Starkeya sp. ORNL1: one gene and its partner. The protein of the gene in region 2 interacts with the protein of the main gene of each other region in a pairwise test. Links are inferred from orthologs where the notes say so. Each region holds a gene or a part of one and is shown on either strand. Other genes may lie near its edges. The genes, in order: ribD and accC.

What was found.
Region 1: the proteins of accC (region 2) and ribD interact in binary tests that used the Escherichia coli proteins (3 or more experiments, as listed by UniProt). The link is inferred for Starkeya sp. ORNL1 from one-to-one orthologs.

What each region holds. Positions count from the first base shown.
Region 1 is NZ_CP048834.1:570,797-579,921, reverse strand. What follows is about bases 434-3,417. They hold ribD (bifunctional diaminohydroxyphosphoribosylaminopyrimidine deaminase/5-amino-6-(5-phosphoribosylamino)uracil reductase RibD), read right to left. Parts: upstream 2,495-3,417; coding sequence 1,373-2,494; downstream 434-1,372. Other genes in these bases: glyA (serine hydroxymethyltransferase), read right to left, coding at 3,012-3,417; nrdR (transcriptional regulator NrdR), read right to left, coding at 2,491-2,964; G3545_RS02835 (riboflavin synthase), read right to left, coding at 777-1,367; ribH (6,7-dimethyl-8-ribityllumazine synthase), read right to left, coding at 434-733. Also shown: transcription antitermination factor NusB, read right to left, coding at 1-247; more of ribH, read right to left, coding at 251-433; more of glyA, read right to left, coding at 3,418-4,313; G3545_RS02815 (winged helix DNA-binding protein), read right to left, coding at 4,488-4,943; G3545_RS02810 (DUF6163 family protein), read right to left, coding at 5,274-5,708; G3545_RS02805 (enoyl-CoA hydratase/isomerase family protein), read right to left, coding at 5,728-6,792; hemB (porphobilinogen synthase), read left to right, coding at 7,035-8,096; G3545_RS02795 (branched-chain amino acid ABC transporter permease), read left to right, coding at 8,241-9,125. UniProt on the Escherichia coli protein: Converts 2,5-diamino-6-(ribosylamino)-4(3h)-pyrimidinone 5'-phosphate into 5-amino-6-(ribosylamino)-2,4(1h,3h)-pyrimidinedione 5'-phosphate.
Region 2 is NZ_CP048834.1:1,182,977-1,187,467, forward strand. Bases 1-2,822 are described here. They hold accC (acetyl-CoA carboxylase biotin carboxylase subunit), read left to right. Parts: upstream 1-646; coding sequence 647-1,999; downstream 2,000-2,822. Other genes in these bases: aroQ (type II 3-dehydroquinate dehydratase), read left to right, coding at 1-125; accB (acetyl-CoA carboxylase biotin carboxyl carrier protein), read left to right, coding at 160-636; aat (leucyl/phenylalanyl-tRNA--protein transferase), read left to right, coding at 2,167-2,822. Outside these bases: more of aat, read left to right, coding at 2,823-2,844; G3545_RS05785 (NADH:ubiquinone oxidoreductase subunit NDUFA12), read right to left, coding at 3,576-3,983; G3545_RS05790 (GFA family protein), read right to left, coding at 4,087-4,491. UniProt on the Escherichia coli protein: This protein is a component of the acetyl coenzyme A carboxylase complex; first, biotin carboxylase catalyzes the carboxylation of the carrier protein and then the transcarboxylase transfers the carboxyl group to form malonyl-CoA.

The DNA of each region.
Region 1 (9,125 bases), 610 kb from region 2 along the record:
CCGGATCGATCGTGCGCTGCTCGCGCAGCACGCCGCCGACAATATCGCGGAACAGCGTGAGATCCGCCGGGGCGATCTCGTCGCCTTCGATCTCGCGGCCGATCCAGTGGCTTTCGAACTGGGCGAGGATCTCCGGCAACGGGGTCGCCGCGACATCCATCTGGTAGAGCGCCTGCACCGCATTGAGCCGCGCCGCGCTCTTGCGGATCGGCTTGTGGTTGACGGGCTTGGTCGGCGTCGTGGACATGCCTCACCCGACCTTGCGTTTGAGACGCAGCAGCGACAGCGCCGCCTTGGCGGCACCGCCGCCCTTGTCGCCATCGGCCACACGGGCACGCACCCATGCCTGCTCGTCGGTCTCGACGGTGAGGATACCATTGCCGAGCGGCATCTTGCGGGCGACCGCGAGGTCCATCAGCGCACGGGCGGATTCCCCGGCGACGATCTCGAAATGATAGGTCTCGCCGCGGATCACGCAACCGAGCGTCACTACCGCATCATAGGGATGGCCGGCATGGGCCGCGGCATCGAGCGCGATGGCGGCCGCGGGCGGCACTTCCAGCGTGCCGGGCACGGTAACGACGTCATAGCTCGCCCCCGCATGCGTCAGCGCGGCGGTGGCGCCGGCCAGCAGTTCGTCGGCGATATCGTCATAGAAGCGGGCCTCGACGATGAGCACGCGCCCGTGGACCGGGGCGTCATCGGAGGCACGCGGCGGGCGCGGGCTCGCCATGGAGCAACCTCATGCAGATGGACGGGTCGAGGACGTACAGGGCTCAGCGGAACTCCGCAAGCCGCGCAGCGTAGCGGGCCATCATGTCGATTTCGATATTGACAACGTTCCCAGCTCGCACCTCGCCCCACGCGGTGTGCGAAAGCGTGTGCGGGATCAGCAAACAGGAGAAGCGCGCGCCTTCGACCTCGTTCACGGTGAGCGAGGTGCCGTCGAGCGCAACCGAGCCCTTCGGCGCAATGAAGCGGGCGAGTGCCTCGGGCGCCTCGAACCAGAAGCGCGTGGTCTCGCCGAGATCCTCGCGGGAAATCACCTTGGCGACGCCGTCGGCGTGGCCCTGGACGATATGGCCGCCGAGCTCGTCGCCGATCTTCAGCGCGCGTTCCAGATTGATGCGGGTGCCCGGCCCCCACCCGCTGACCGTGGTGATGGCCAGCGTCTCCGGCGCCGCCTCGACGTCGAACGTACCCTCATCGGTGCCGACCACCGTCAGGCAGACGCCCGAACAGGCGATGGAGGCGCCGAGGTCGATACTGGACGTGTCGTAGCGGGTCAGGATGGTCAGGCGGCGGACGTCGTTGCGCGGCTCGATCCGCGCCACCTCGCCCACATCGGTGATGATGCCGGTGAACATGATCTCTAGGCTCGCCTCAATACGCGCAGGCGATCGGGCCCGTGCATCGCGGTTTCGGTCTCGCTCAGATAAGCGTCGAGGGCGGAGAGCGGCAAGCCGTGCAAGGCATCGATTGCGTCGGTGCCGAGCGTTGCCGGCGCGGTGAAGATATCCGCCTCGTCGACCAGCCCATCCTGCACAAAGGCTGCCGCGACCCGCGGCCCCGCCTCCACCATCAGCCGGGTGATGCCGCGCATGGCGAGCAGATGCAGGGCCTCGTGGAGGTCGAGCCCGCCATTTGGGCGGCGGCGCACCCGCATCACCTCGACGCCTATCTCGGTGAGCGTGGTCTCGCGGTCGGCCGGGGCGTCCTCGGCGGCGATCAGCCAGAGCGGGGCAATCTCGTGGGTGGCGACCAAAGCTGAGGCAAGCGGCAGCCGCAGCGTGCTGTCGAGCACCACCCGCACCGGCGAACGGTCGAGCATGCCGGGCAGCCGGCAGGTGAGCTGCGGATCGTCGGACAGCACGGTGCCGATGCCGGTGAGCACGGCATCGTGGGTGGCGCGCATCAGATGCACCTGGCGCCGCGCGGCCTCGCCGGTGATCGCGACCGGGCGCCGGCCGGCGAGCCCGGCCTTGCCGTCGGCCGAGACGGCGAGTTTCAGCATGAGGTGCGGGCGCCCGAGCGTGACACGGCGAATATGGCCGGCATGGGCGAGGCGCGCCTCCTCGGTGCCGATGCCGGTAGTCACCTCGATGCCCTGCGAGCGCAGGAAGGCAAAGCCACGCCCGGCAACGCGGATGTCCGGATCCTCGATAGCCGCCACCACGCGCGAAATGCCGGCCGCCTGGATGGCATCGACGCAGGGCGGCGTGCGACCATGATGCGAGCAGGGCTCCAGCGTGACGTAGAGCGTGGCGCCGCGCGCGGCCTCCCCGGCGTCGGCGAGCGCCTGCGGCTCGGCATGAGGGCGCCCGCCCTTCGCGGTGCCGGCATGGGCGAGGATCAAAGGCCCCTGCCCGCTCTCGCGCACCACCAGCGCACCGACCGCGGGGTTGGGCCAGGTCATGCCGAGATTGCGGCGGCCGGCGGCCAGCGCGGCCTGCATCAGCCAGTCATCGACCCCCGCGCCCGGCGGCGCGCTCATTCGTCGAGCCGTCCGTCTTCCCGGGAGTCGAGCTCGCCGAGCACCGCCTCGAAGTCCTTTGCCTCGCGGAAATTGCGGTAGACGCTGGCGAAGCGGACATAGGCGACGTCGTCGAGCTGCTTCAGGCTCTCCATTACCAGTTCGCCGATGGTCTCCGAGCCGATCTCGCTCTCGCCCATGCTCTCCAGCCGCCGGACCAGGCCGGAAACCAGCCGCTCCACCCGCTCGGCATCGACCGGGCGCTTCCTCAGCGCCACTTCGATCGAGCGGGCAAGCTTGTCGCGGTCGAACGGCACGCGGCGACCGGAACGCTTCACCACGGTGAGTTCGCGCAGCTGAACGCGTTCGAAGGTAGTAAAGCGGCCGCCGCAATCCGGACAGATGCGGCGGCGCCGGATCGCAGCGCTGTCCTCGGTCGGACGGGAGTCCTTCACCTGGGTGTCCAGACTCCCGCAATAGGGACAGCGCATCGAAGTTCCTCGGCTAGCGAATCGCTACTATATATAGCGGCTTCGCTTCAATTATAGATGGGGAACCGCGCCAATAGTCCCGCCACCTTTTCGCGAACCGCGGCCTCAACCAGGCTGTCCTCGTCGGTGCCCTTCTGCGAGAGCACGTCGAGCACCTCGGCAATCATGTCGCCGACCTGCTGGAACTCGGCAACGCCGAAGCCGCGCGTGGTCCCGGCCGGGGTGCCGAGGCGCACGCCGGAGGTGACCATCGGCTTTTCCGGGTCGAACGGGATGCCGTTCTTGTTGCAGGTGATGTGGGCACGGCCGAGCGCGGCCTCCGACACCTTGCCGGTGAGCTTCTTCGGGCGGAGATCGACCAGCATCAGATGCGTATCGGTGCCGCCGGAGACGATGGAAAAGCCATGGCCCTTGAGATTTTCCGCAAGCGCCTTGGCATTTTCCACGACGTTCTTCGCGTAAAGCTTGAACTCGGGACGCAGCGCCTCGCCGAACGCCACCGCCTTGGCGGCGATGACATGCATCAGCGGGCCGCCCTGGGTGCCCGGGAAGATGGCAGAGTTGACCTTCTTCGCCAGGTCCTCGTCATTGGTGAGGATCATGCCACCGCGCGGGCCGCGCAGCGTCTTGTGGGTGGTCGTGGTGGTGACATGGGCGTGCGGCACCGGGTTCGGATGCACGCCGCCTGCGACCAGACCAGCGAAATGCGCCATGTCGACCATGAGATAGGCGCCGACCGAGTCGGCGATGGCGCGCATCTTCACGAAGTCGATATGGCGCGGATAGGCCGAGCCGCCGGCGATGATGACCTTCGGCTTGTGCTCGTCGGCGAGCTTGGCCACTTCCTCATAATCGATGCGCTGGTCGTCCTGGCGCACATTATAGGGCACCGGCTTGAACCACTTGCCGGAGAGGCTCACCGGCGCGCCATGGGTCAGGTGCCCGCCGGCGGCGAGGTTGAGGCCGAGGAAGGTATCGCCGGGCTGCATCAGCGCGAAGAACACCGCAGTGTTGGCCTGCGCGCCCGAATGCGGCTGCACATTGGCAAAGCCGGCGCCGAACAGCTTCTTGGCGCGCTCGATGGCGAGCGTCTCGGCGACGTCGACATACTGGCAACCGCCATAATAGCGGCGGCCCGGATAGCCTTCGGCATATTTATTGGTGAGCACGGAGCCCTGCGCTTCGAGCACGGCCCGAGAGACGATGTTCTCGGAGGCGATCAGCTCGATCTCGTCGCGCTGGCGACCGAGCTCGGCGCGAATCGCGCCGGCGAGCTCCGGATCGGTCTCGTCGAGCGGCGCGGAGAAGAACGTCGCGGTATCCGCGACCGTATTGGCAAGCGAGGACATAGGCCGGGCTCCATGGCTCGGGCGGCGGGAACGACGAACGACGGCCGTACCCGACCGGAAACATCGCCCGGTCGCTTAGCACAGCGTCTTCCGCCTTTCAAAGCACGCCCGACGCAGAGCCGCCTTGCACGCAGGCGACGCCCGCGCCGGCTCCTCGCGCCCCCGCCCCTGCGTTCAGAGCCGGTAGAGGATCTGATCGGTCCAGAAGCGCTCCAGCCGGACCAGGGCCTTGTTGATGACCTGGAAGTCCTGGGCGCCGATGCCGCCGATCTGCTCGATCGTGGCGATGTGCTTCTGGTAAAGCTTCTCCACGATGTCGCGCACCTCCTCACCCTTGTCAGTGAGCTTGATGCGCACCGAGCGGCGGTCGATGCGCGAGCGCTGATGGTGCAGGTAGCCCATCTCGACCAGCTTCTTCAGGTTGTAGGAGACGTTGGAGCCGAGATAGTAGCCCCGGGTGCGCAATTCACCGGCGGTGAGTTCGGCATCGCCAATGTTGAACAGCAGCAGCGCCTGCACACTGTTCACGTCCGAACGGCCGCGCCGGTCGAACTCATCCTTTATAACGTCCAAGAGCCGGCGATGGAGACGCTCGACGAGCGTGAGCGCCTCCATGTAAAGCGGCCGGATTTCTTCGCGACGTTCATCGGTTTTGGCAGTTTCCACCGCCTGTGCTGTGCTCTTCATGTCTGACGCCTCAAATTTTATTTTCATTTGAGGGATTAGTTCCCTCTGATGCGTCTGGTTTTACGTGAAGGCTTATAAAAAGCGCTTAAACGGCACGATGAATCTTTAGTGACCTCACGTCCTTTACGTGCGGTGAATCCGATCGTCTAAACTCAAGGGCTTCAAGGGTTTGCACGCGGCCACGCCGGGAGCCGCAAGGCTGCCCGTTTACATCGGCCTAACCATTTCATCTGACTTCGGAATTCGCCGCGGGACGAAATTCGGCGCGAAAGATCAGTCTTCGGTCTCGCGCGTCGCCTTGTAGGTCAGGAAGGCATAGAAGCCGACCAGCAGCGCCTCGACCGCGGCAACGAATACCAGGCTGCCGACGCCTTCCGGCGCCGAGGCGTTGATCATGATCTGCACCAGCGTGGTCACCAGCCACAGCACCACGCCCCAGGCCGCGCCTAGCCACAGGCCCACCGCCGCCACCGGATTCATGATGCCGGCCCAGATCACCGCAGACTGCGCCGCGAGCGAGAGCCCCTCGAAGCGGCTGACATCGCCATCCCAGATGCCGCAGATCAGCGTCCAGCTATAGACCGTCTTGAGCAGCAGGAAGGCCGCCAGCCCGCGCAGATACTGCAGCACCCGGCGCTGCCACGGGCCGAGCCGGTGCGAGGCCGGGCCCAGCGCGCCGTCGAGCGGATCGTAAGGCGTCATCGACATGAGGCAGCGCCGGCCAGGGTCATTCGGGGAGCACCAGTTCGTCGGGGAGCGGTGTGTCGAACAGCGCGGCGATCGCGGCGGGATCGATATCCTCGAGCCGCGACGGCTGCCACTTCGGCGCCTGGTCCTTGTGGATCAATACAGCACGCACGCCCTCGAAGAAATCATGCCCGTCGAGCAGGCGCGTCACCACGCGGAATTCCAGCTTGAGGCAGCCGGCGAGATCATGCGAAAGGCCACGGCGCATCTGCTCGAAAGCGATGAACACGCTGGTCGGCGAGGCGCGGCGGATGGTCGAGAGCTGGAGCCGGGCGAATTCCGCCTCGACGCCCTCGCCTTTTTCGGCATGCTCCAGCGCCGCCACCACCGCCGGTACGGTGCCTCCGGCGAAGACGCGGTCGATCATGGGATAGAGGCTTGCCAGCGCCGGGGGCGGCGGCACCACGGCAAAGCGGTCGAGCAGCGCGTCCATCTCGTCGCCGGCGGCAAGCGCCTCGAGCAGGTCGGGCCAGCGCTCGGTCGGGATGTGATGGGTATAAAGGCCGAGCGCCACCGCGTCCGGCATGCCGATGCGGGCTCCGGTCATGGCGAGGAAGGTGCCGGCCCAGCCCGGAAGGCGCGGCAGCACATAGGTGCCGCCGACATCCGGGAACAGGCCGATCGCGACTTCCGGCATGGCAAAGCCAAGCTTGTCGCCGGCCACGCGGTAGCTGCCGTGGCCGGAGACGCCGAAGCCGCCGCCGAAGCACAACCCGTCGACCAGCGAGACGTAGGGCTTGGGGTAGCGCGAGATCAAATGGTTCAGCGCATATTCGTCGCGCCAGAACGCCCTCGCCTGCTCCTTGCGGCCGGTGCTGCCGAGTTCGGCCATGTGGCGCACGTCGCCACCGACGCAGAAGGCGCGCTCATGGGCCGAACGCAGCACCACATGCTGGACGGCGTGGTCAGCGATCCAGGCGTCGAGTTGCGCCCGCATGGCGAGCACCATGTGATGGGTAATGGCGTTCAGCGCCTTCGGGCGATCGAGCGTGATGATGCCGGCGGCGCCACGCACCTCGAAGCCAATGCCGATATTGCCGGTCACGAATCCCCCGGATGCAGCCGCCCGCGATGGCAATAGCCCCTGCGGCGGCTTTTTGTAAGCCATGCTTGTCGGATGCCTGAGGTGGGCTTGAGCAAAGCTGAAGCCAAGCTTGCCTTGTCATCCCCGCGTCACCATGCCCTGCGGCGCGCTGTCGTCTGCATGGCCGCCTTGATCCGGCGCATATCGCGCTCCGTCCATTATGACGTTATAAGCATTCGAAACTGCACGAGATGAGCGTTCCCATGGCGATTCCCTTTGCCCGCCCGCGCCCGGTGGTACCCGAGCCTGCCGGCCGGTCCGATGTGGCGACCCGGCTCGACCTCGCCCACCGTCCGCGCCGCAACCGCAAGGCGGATTGGGCCCGGCAGCTGGTGCGCGAGCACACGCTCACCGTCTCCGACCTGATCTGGCCGATCTTCGTGATGGACGGCAGCGAGGCCCGCGCGCCTATCACCTCGATGCCCGGCGTCGATCGGCTCACCGTCGACGAGGCGGTGCGCGAGGCCGAGCGGGCGGCAAAGCTGGGCATCCCGGCGATCGCGCTGTTCCCCTATACCGATCCGGGGCTGCGTACCGCCGATGGGCGGGAGGCGCTGAACAGCGACAATCTCACCTGCCGCACGCTGCGCGCCATCAAGGCCGCGGTGCCGGAGATCGGCCTCATCACCGATGTCGCGCTGGATCCCTATACCAGCCACGGCCATGACGGACTGCTCGCGAACGATGGCCGCGTGCTGAACGACGAGACCGTCGCCGTGCTGATCGAGCAGGCGCTGGTGCAGGCGGAGGCCGGTTCCGACGTCATCGCGCCGTCCGACATGATGGATGGCCGGGTCGGCGCCATCCGCCGCGCGCTCGACGAAGCCGGGCACCTCGACGCCCAGATCCTCGCCTATAGCGCCAAATATGCCTCCGCCTTCTACGGCCCGTTCCGCGATGCGGTCGGCTCGACCGGCTGCCTCAAGGGCGACAAGCGCACCTACCAGATGGACAGCGCCAACGGCATGGAAGCGCTGCGCGAAGCCGCCCTCGACATCGAGGAGGGCGCCGACATGCTGATGGTGAAGCCCGGCCTACCCTATCTCGACATCGTCTACCGCCTGAAGGAGACGTTCGGCCTGCCGACCTTCGCCTATCAGGTCTCCGGCGAGTACGCGATGATCGAGGCGGCGGCACGCAATGGTTGGCTCGACGGTGAGAAGGCGATGCTGGAAAGCCTGATCGCCTTCAAGCGTGCCGGCGCCGACGGCGTGCTCACATATTTCGCACCCCGGGTCGCCGAATTGCTCGCACGGCAGGGCTGAACGTCCGCTGCCGGGATGCCGAGCATGTTCCGCAAAAGTTGGCAGACTTTTGCGATGAGGACATGCTCCAGCTCATTGAATCGAGGGCACTATCTTTTCACCCGGGTGATTCCATCCGGGCGGATAGGGCTCTAGGTTCCCGGCATGCGCCTCCTCGCTGCCCTCGCCTTCCTTTTGCTGCTGGCCGGCTGCAGCTCGGTGCTCGATGCCGACCAGGCGCGCATCTGCCGCGCCATTGCGCCGGCGCTGTACGACGAGGACGCGACCATCCGCGAAACCTCCCTCGCCCCGCTGCCCGAGGACGCCGATACGCTGCGGCTAGGCTACACGGTGCGTGAGGACGATGTCACCCGCCCGCATTGGCTGACCTGCAGCTTCGCCGGCCGTTCCGGCGTGGATCGCTTCGATCTCGTCGCCGTCGACACCGATGCCGGCCCCCTGAGCGATATCAAGCTTTTCTTCCTGAAACGCTGGTGGCTCGCCGACGCCACCCCGTTCATCGAACGCGCGCCGGCCTTCGCGCTCTCGATGCGAGCGGCCTATTGGCTGCAGCAGGCGCTGAACGGACTGACGCTCGCCGGCATATATGGCCTGATCGCCACCAGTTTCGCCCTGGTCTACGGGCTGATCGGGCGTATCAACCTCGCCTTCGGTGAGATCGCGGTGACCGGCGGCGTCAATATGCTGGTCGCCTCAGGCGTGGTGATGAGCTTCGGGCGCCTCACCGGCCCGGGCCTCGCGGCCGCGCTTCTCGCCGGCGTCGCCGCCGCCGCACTGCTGAGCTGGGTCGTCGGCCGCGTCGTCGTGCTGCCGCTTACCCGACGCTCGCGCTCGCCGCAGCCGGTGCTGATCGGCACCATCGCGCTCGCCATCGTGCTGACCGAGCTGCTGCGCATCACCTATGGCATGCGCGAGAACTGGCTGCCGCCGCTGCTCAATATCCCCGTGCCGCTCGCCGGCGGCGAAGGCTTCATCGCCACCGTCACCCCGGCGCAATTGCTGGCGGCCGGGCTCGGCATGACCGGGGCT
Region 2 (4,491 bases):
TCGCCCGCGAAGCCTTCCGTCACCATTCCTACATTTCGCCGGTCGCCCGTGGGGTGATCTGCGGTCTCGGGATCGACGGCTACCGGCTCGCCATCGACGCGCTCGCCCCGCGACGCGCCATGTGAGGGAGACGGGCTTGGAAGCGACCGTCACAGGATCATGATGAAAACCAACAAGCCGGAAATCGACCCTGCGCTGGTGCGCGAGATCGCCAATCTGCTCTCCGAGAGCGACCTCACCGAGATCGAGGTGCAGCGCGAGGATCTGCGCATCCGTGTCGTGCGCCAGCCGCCGACCCTGGTGGCAGCGGCGCCTTATGCGGTTGCGGCCGCGCCGGCCACGGCCCCGGCTGCTGCGCCCGCCCCGGTGGTCACCGCGGAAGCGGCCGATCCGGCCAAGCATCCCGGCGTCGTGCCCTCACCCATGGTCGGCACCGCCTATCTCGGCCCGGATCCCGGCGCCCGCCCCTTCATCGAGGTCGGCGCCGTGGTGAAGGAAGGCCAGACCCTGCTCATCGTCGAAGCCATGAAGACGATGAACGCCATTCCTGCCCCCCGCGCCGGCACGGTGACGCGAATCCTCGTCACCAATGCGCAGCCGGTCGAATATGGCGAGCCGCTGCTGATCATCGAGTGAGGTGCCACTGATGTTCGGCAAGATCCTGATTGCCAATCGCGGCGAGATCGCTCTGCGGGTGCTGCGCGCCTGCAAGGAGCTCGGCATCGCCACCGTCGCGGTGCACTCCACGGCGGACGCCGACGCCATGCACGTCAAGCTCGCCGATGAGAGCGTGTGCATCGGTCCGCCGACCGCCAAGGACAGCTACCTCAACATCCCGAACCTGCTGGCCGCCTGCGAGATCACCGGCGCCGATGCGGTGCATCCGGGTTATGGCTTCCTCGCCGAGAATGCCCGTTTCGCGGAAATCCTGATCGACCACGGCGTGCAGTTCATCGGGCCGAAGCCCGAGCACATCCGCATCATGGGCGACAAGATCGAGGCGAAGCGGACCGCCAAGAAGCTCGGCATACCCTGCGTGCCGGGTTCGGAAGGCGGCGTCTCCTCCGACGAGGAGGCGCGCAAGGTCGCCGCCGAGATCGGCTTCCCGGTGCTGGTGAAGGCTGCGGCCGGCGGCGGCGGGCGTGGCATGAAGGTGGCCCGCTCGGCCGAGGAGCTGGCTTCCGCGCTCTATACGGCCCGTTCCGAGGCGCGCAACGCCTTCGGCGATGATTCGGTCTATCTGGAGAAGTATCTCAGCACGCCGCGACACATCGAGATCCAGGTGCTGGGCGACGGGCGCGGCAATGCCGTCCATCTCGGCGAGCGCGACTGCTCGCTGCAGCGCCGGCACCAGAAGGTGTGGGAGGAAGCCCCCTCCCCGACCATCACGCCGGAGCAGCGCGCCGAGATCGGCGAGACCGTGGCCAGCGCCATGCGCGAGATGAAGTATCTCGGCGCCGGCACGGTCGAGTTCCTGTACGAGCAGGGTCGCTTCTATTTCATCGAGATGAACACCCGCATCCAGGTGGAGCATCCGGTGACCGAGGCCATCACCGGCATCGACCTGATCAACGAGCAGATCCGCGTCGCCGCCGGCGAGCCGCTCGACATCACCCAGGACGACATCGTGCTGAAGGGCCACGCCATCGAGGTGCGGGTGAATGCGGAGCATCCGCGCACCTTCCGCCCCTCGCCGGGCAAGGTCACCAATTGGCACGTGCCGGGCGGGCCGGGCGTGCGTGTCGATTCGGCGGTCTATCAGGGCTATTCCATCCCGCCCTTCTATGACAGCCTCGCCGGCAAGCTGATCGTCACCGCCCGCACCCGTGCCGAATGCCTGATGCGGCTGCGCCGTGCGCTCGACGAGTTCGTGGTCGACGGCATCGAGACCACGCTGCCGCTGTTCCGCGAGCTGGTGCATAACGACGACATCATACGCGGCGCCTACGACATCCACTGGCTGGAGCACTTCCTCGCCGAAGGCGAGCCGGGGAGCTAAGATGCGCTCGGCTTGAGCATCCTTCGAGGCCCGGCTTGGCCGGGCACCTCAGGATGACGTAGTTCTCAAAAAGCGACGTCATCCTGAGGTGCGAGCGTAGCGAGCCTCGAAGGATGTTGAAGTAGGCCCCGCTTCACAGTCTCGCCCTTCTCCGTCATGCTGGTGACATGTCCCGCCCGCGCGATCATCAGGTCGAGATCACTCCGGAAGTGCTGCTGAAGGCCTATGCCTGCGGCATCTTCCCGATGGCCGAGAGCGCGGAAGATCCCGGCCTCTACTGGATCGAGCCGGAGCGGCGCGGCGTCATTCCGCTGCATGGCTTCCACATCCCCGACCGGCTGGCCCGCACCGTACGCTCCGACCGTTTCGAGATCCGCGTCGATCATGATTTCGACGCGGTGATGGATGGCTGCGCGGCGCCCGCCCCCGGACGCACCAAGACCTGGATCAATGCCCGCATCCGCAAGCTCTATTGCGACCTGCATGCGCGCGGCTTCTGCCACTCGGTCGAGGCGTGGGAAGACGGCAAGCTGGTCGGCGGGCTCTATGGGGTGCGGCTCGGGCGCGCCTTCTTCGGCGAGAGCATGTTCCACACCTCGCGCGACGCCTCGAAGGTGGCGCTGGTGCATCTGGTGGCACGGCTGCGCAAAGGCGGCTTCGCGCTGCTCGACACCCAGTTCATCACCGACCATCTGCGCAGCTTCGGCGCGGTCGAGGTGACGCGGCGGCAATACACCCGGCTGCTGGCGCAGGCGCTCGACGGCGAAGGCAATTTCTATTGCTGGCCGCCGGGCGAGGCGATCTGCGGCGCGGTCTGCTTGCAGTCGATCAGCCAGACATCATAGATCGGGTGCTCGACGCCGTGCAGGCCGGGGCTGTTGGCGAACATCCAGCCGCCGAACAAATGCTTCACCCCGCCATCCAGCTCGATCTCCTGCACCTCGACGAAACCAGTGGTGTTCTGCGTCTCGGTGGATGGCCGCGTGTAGCAGGCGCGCGGCGTGATGCGCAGCGCGCCGAACTGCACCGTCTCATTGATCGAGACGTCGAAGGTGATGATGCGGCCGGTGATCTTGTCGAGGCCGGAGAACACCGCGGTCTTGTTGGTGATCTTCTGCGACGGCGGCTGGGTGACCTCGATATCGCCCCCGGGGCCGACGGTCGCGGCGCCCGGAACGTTCGGCGCGCCGTTTGGCGGCTGGCCGGCAACGGGTGGCTGGCCGTTGCCGGGGAATTGGCCATTGCGCGGCGCCACGGGCGCGCCGATCGGCGGCTCCATGATCGGCGGCACGCCGGCACCGCCAGGTGGCGAATCAGGATCCTGCACCGGCCCGCCATCGGGCAGATTGGCCGGCGGCAGCGGGCGGGTATCGACGCCGCCCTGCCAGCCCTGCGCGCCGGCAGCGCCTATCCCGCCAAACAGGAGAAGGCTCGCCAGACAAAGGAGGCGAAACGGGCCAGGCATCAATCGATGGCGCATCAGGCGATGGCTCGGAAGGTCACGGAAGGCGCCCGTAGACACCTGCAATACGGCGAGCAAGGGGCGGCACAGGACGGCACCGCCGATCAATATCCATCAATCCGGCGACCAGGCCTTGTAGTCGCCGGTCACCGCGGGACGATGGCCATAGCCCAGCGTCGAGCCCGGCGGGCGATAGGCGCCGGGGGTGCCGGTGGGGTTGGCGCGGTGCGGCAGCTCCCACGGGTGCGCCTTGTACTCTTCCTGGCTCGGCGGCACGTCGGTGCGCTGATGCATCCAGGCGTGCCAGCCCGGCGGTATGGAGGTCGCCTCGGCGACGCCGTTGAAGATCACCCAGCGCCGCTCAAAGCCGAGCGCCGGGTCGATCTTGCCGCCTTTGGTGCGGTAATAGACGTTGCCGAACTCGTCCTCGCCGACCCGTTCGCCGAAGCGCCAGGTGTGGAGGCGCGTGCCCATGGTCTGGCCGTTCCACCAGGTGAAGACTTCGGTGATGAAGGTGGACAGATTCACGAGGGCATCCTGGCAGTTCTGAGCGTCAAGTATCGGCCGGAACATGCCATCCGGCCAAGGCGGTGTCCAGCAAATGCAGGCGCTTCGGGTGCGGCGTTCAGCGGCTGCGGCCGTCGAAATGGCGCACCGGGAAGCTGTCCGGCTCGACACCGTCGAGGCAGCGCACATTGAGCGCCACCATGTGCACGCCATCGGGGCGCATGCCCCGGGCGAACGGCTCGACGCCGCAGGTGGTGCAGAACACGTGGCCGATGACGTGCTTGTTGAAACGGTATTCGGCGATTCGGTCGGCGCCCTCGGTAAGCCGGAAATCCTCCTCGTCGGTGAAGGCGAGCAGCGTGCCCTTTTTCTGACAGAAGGAGCAGTTGCAGGCGACGACGCCGCTGATCTCGGCTTCCGCCTCATAACGCACGGCGCCGCAATGGCAGGAACCGGTGTAGGTCTGCTTGCCGGTTTCGGCCGGCTTGGCTGCGGCTTCGGCCGGGGCGGCGGTGACGGTGGC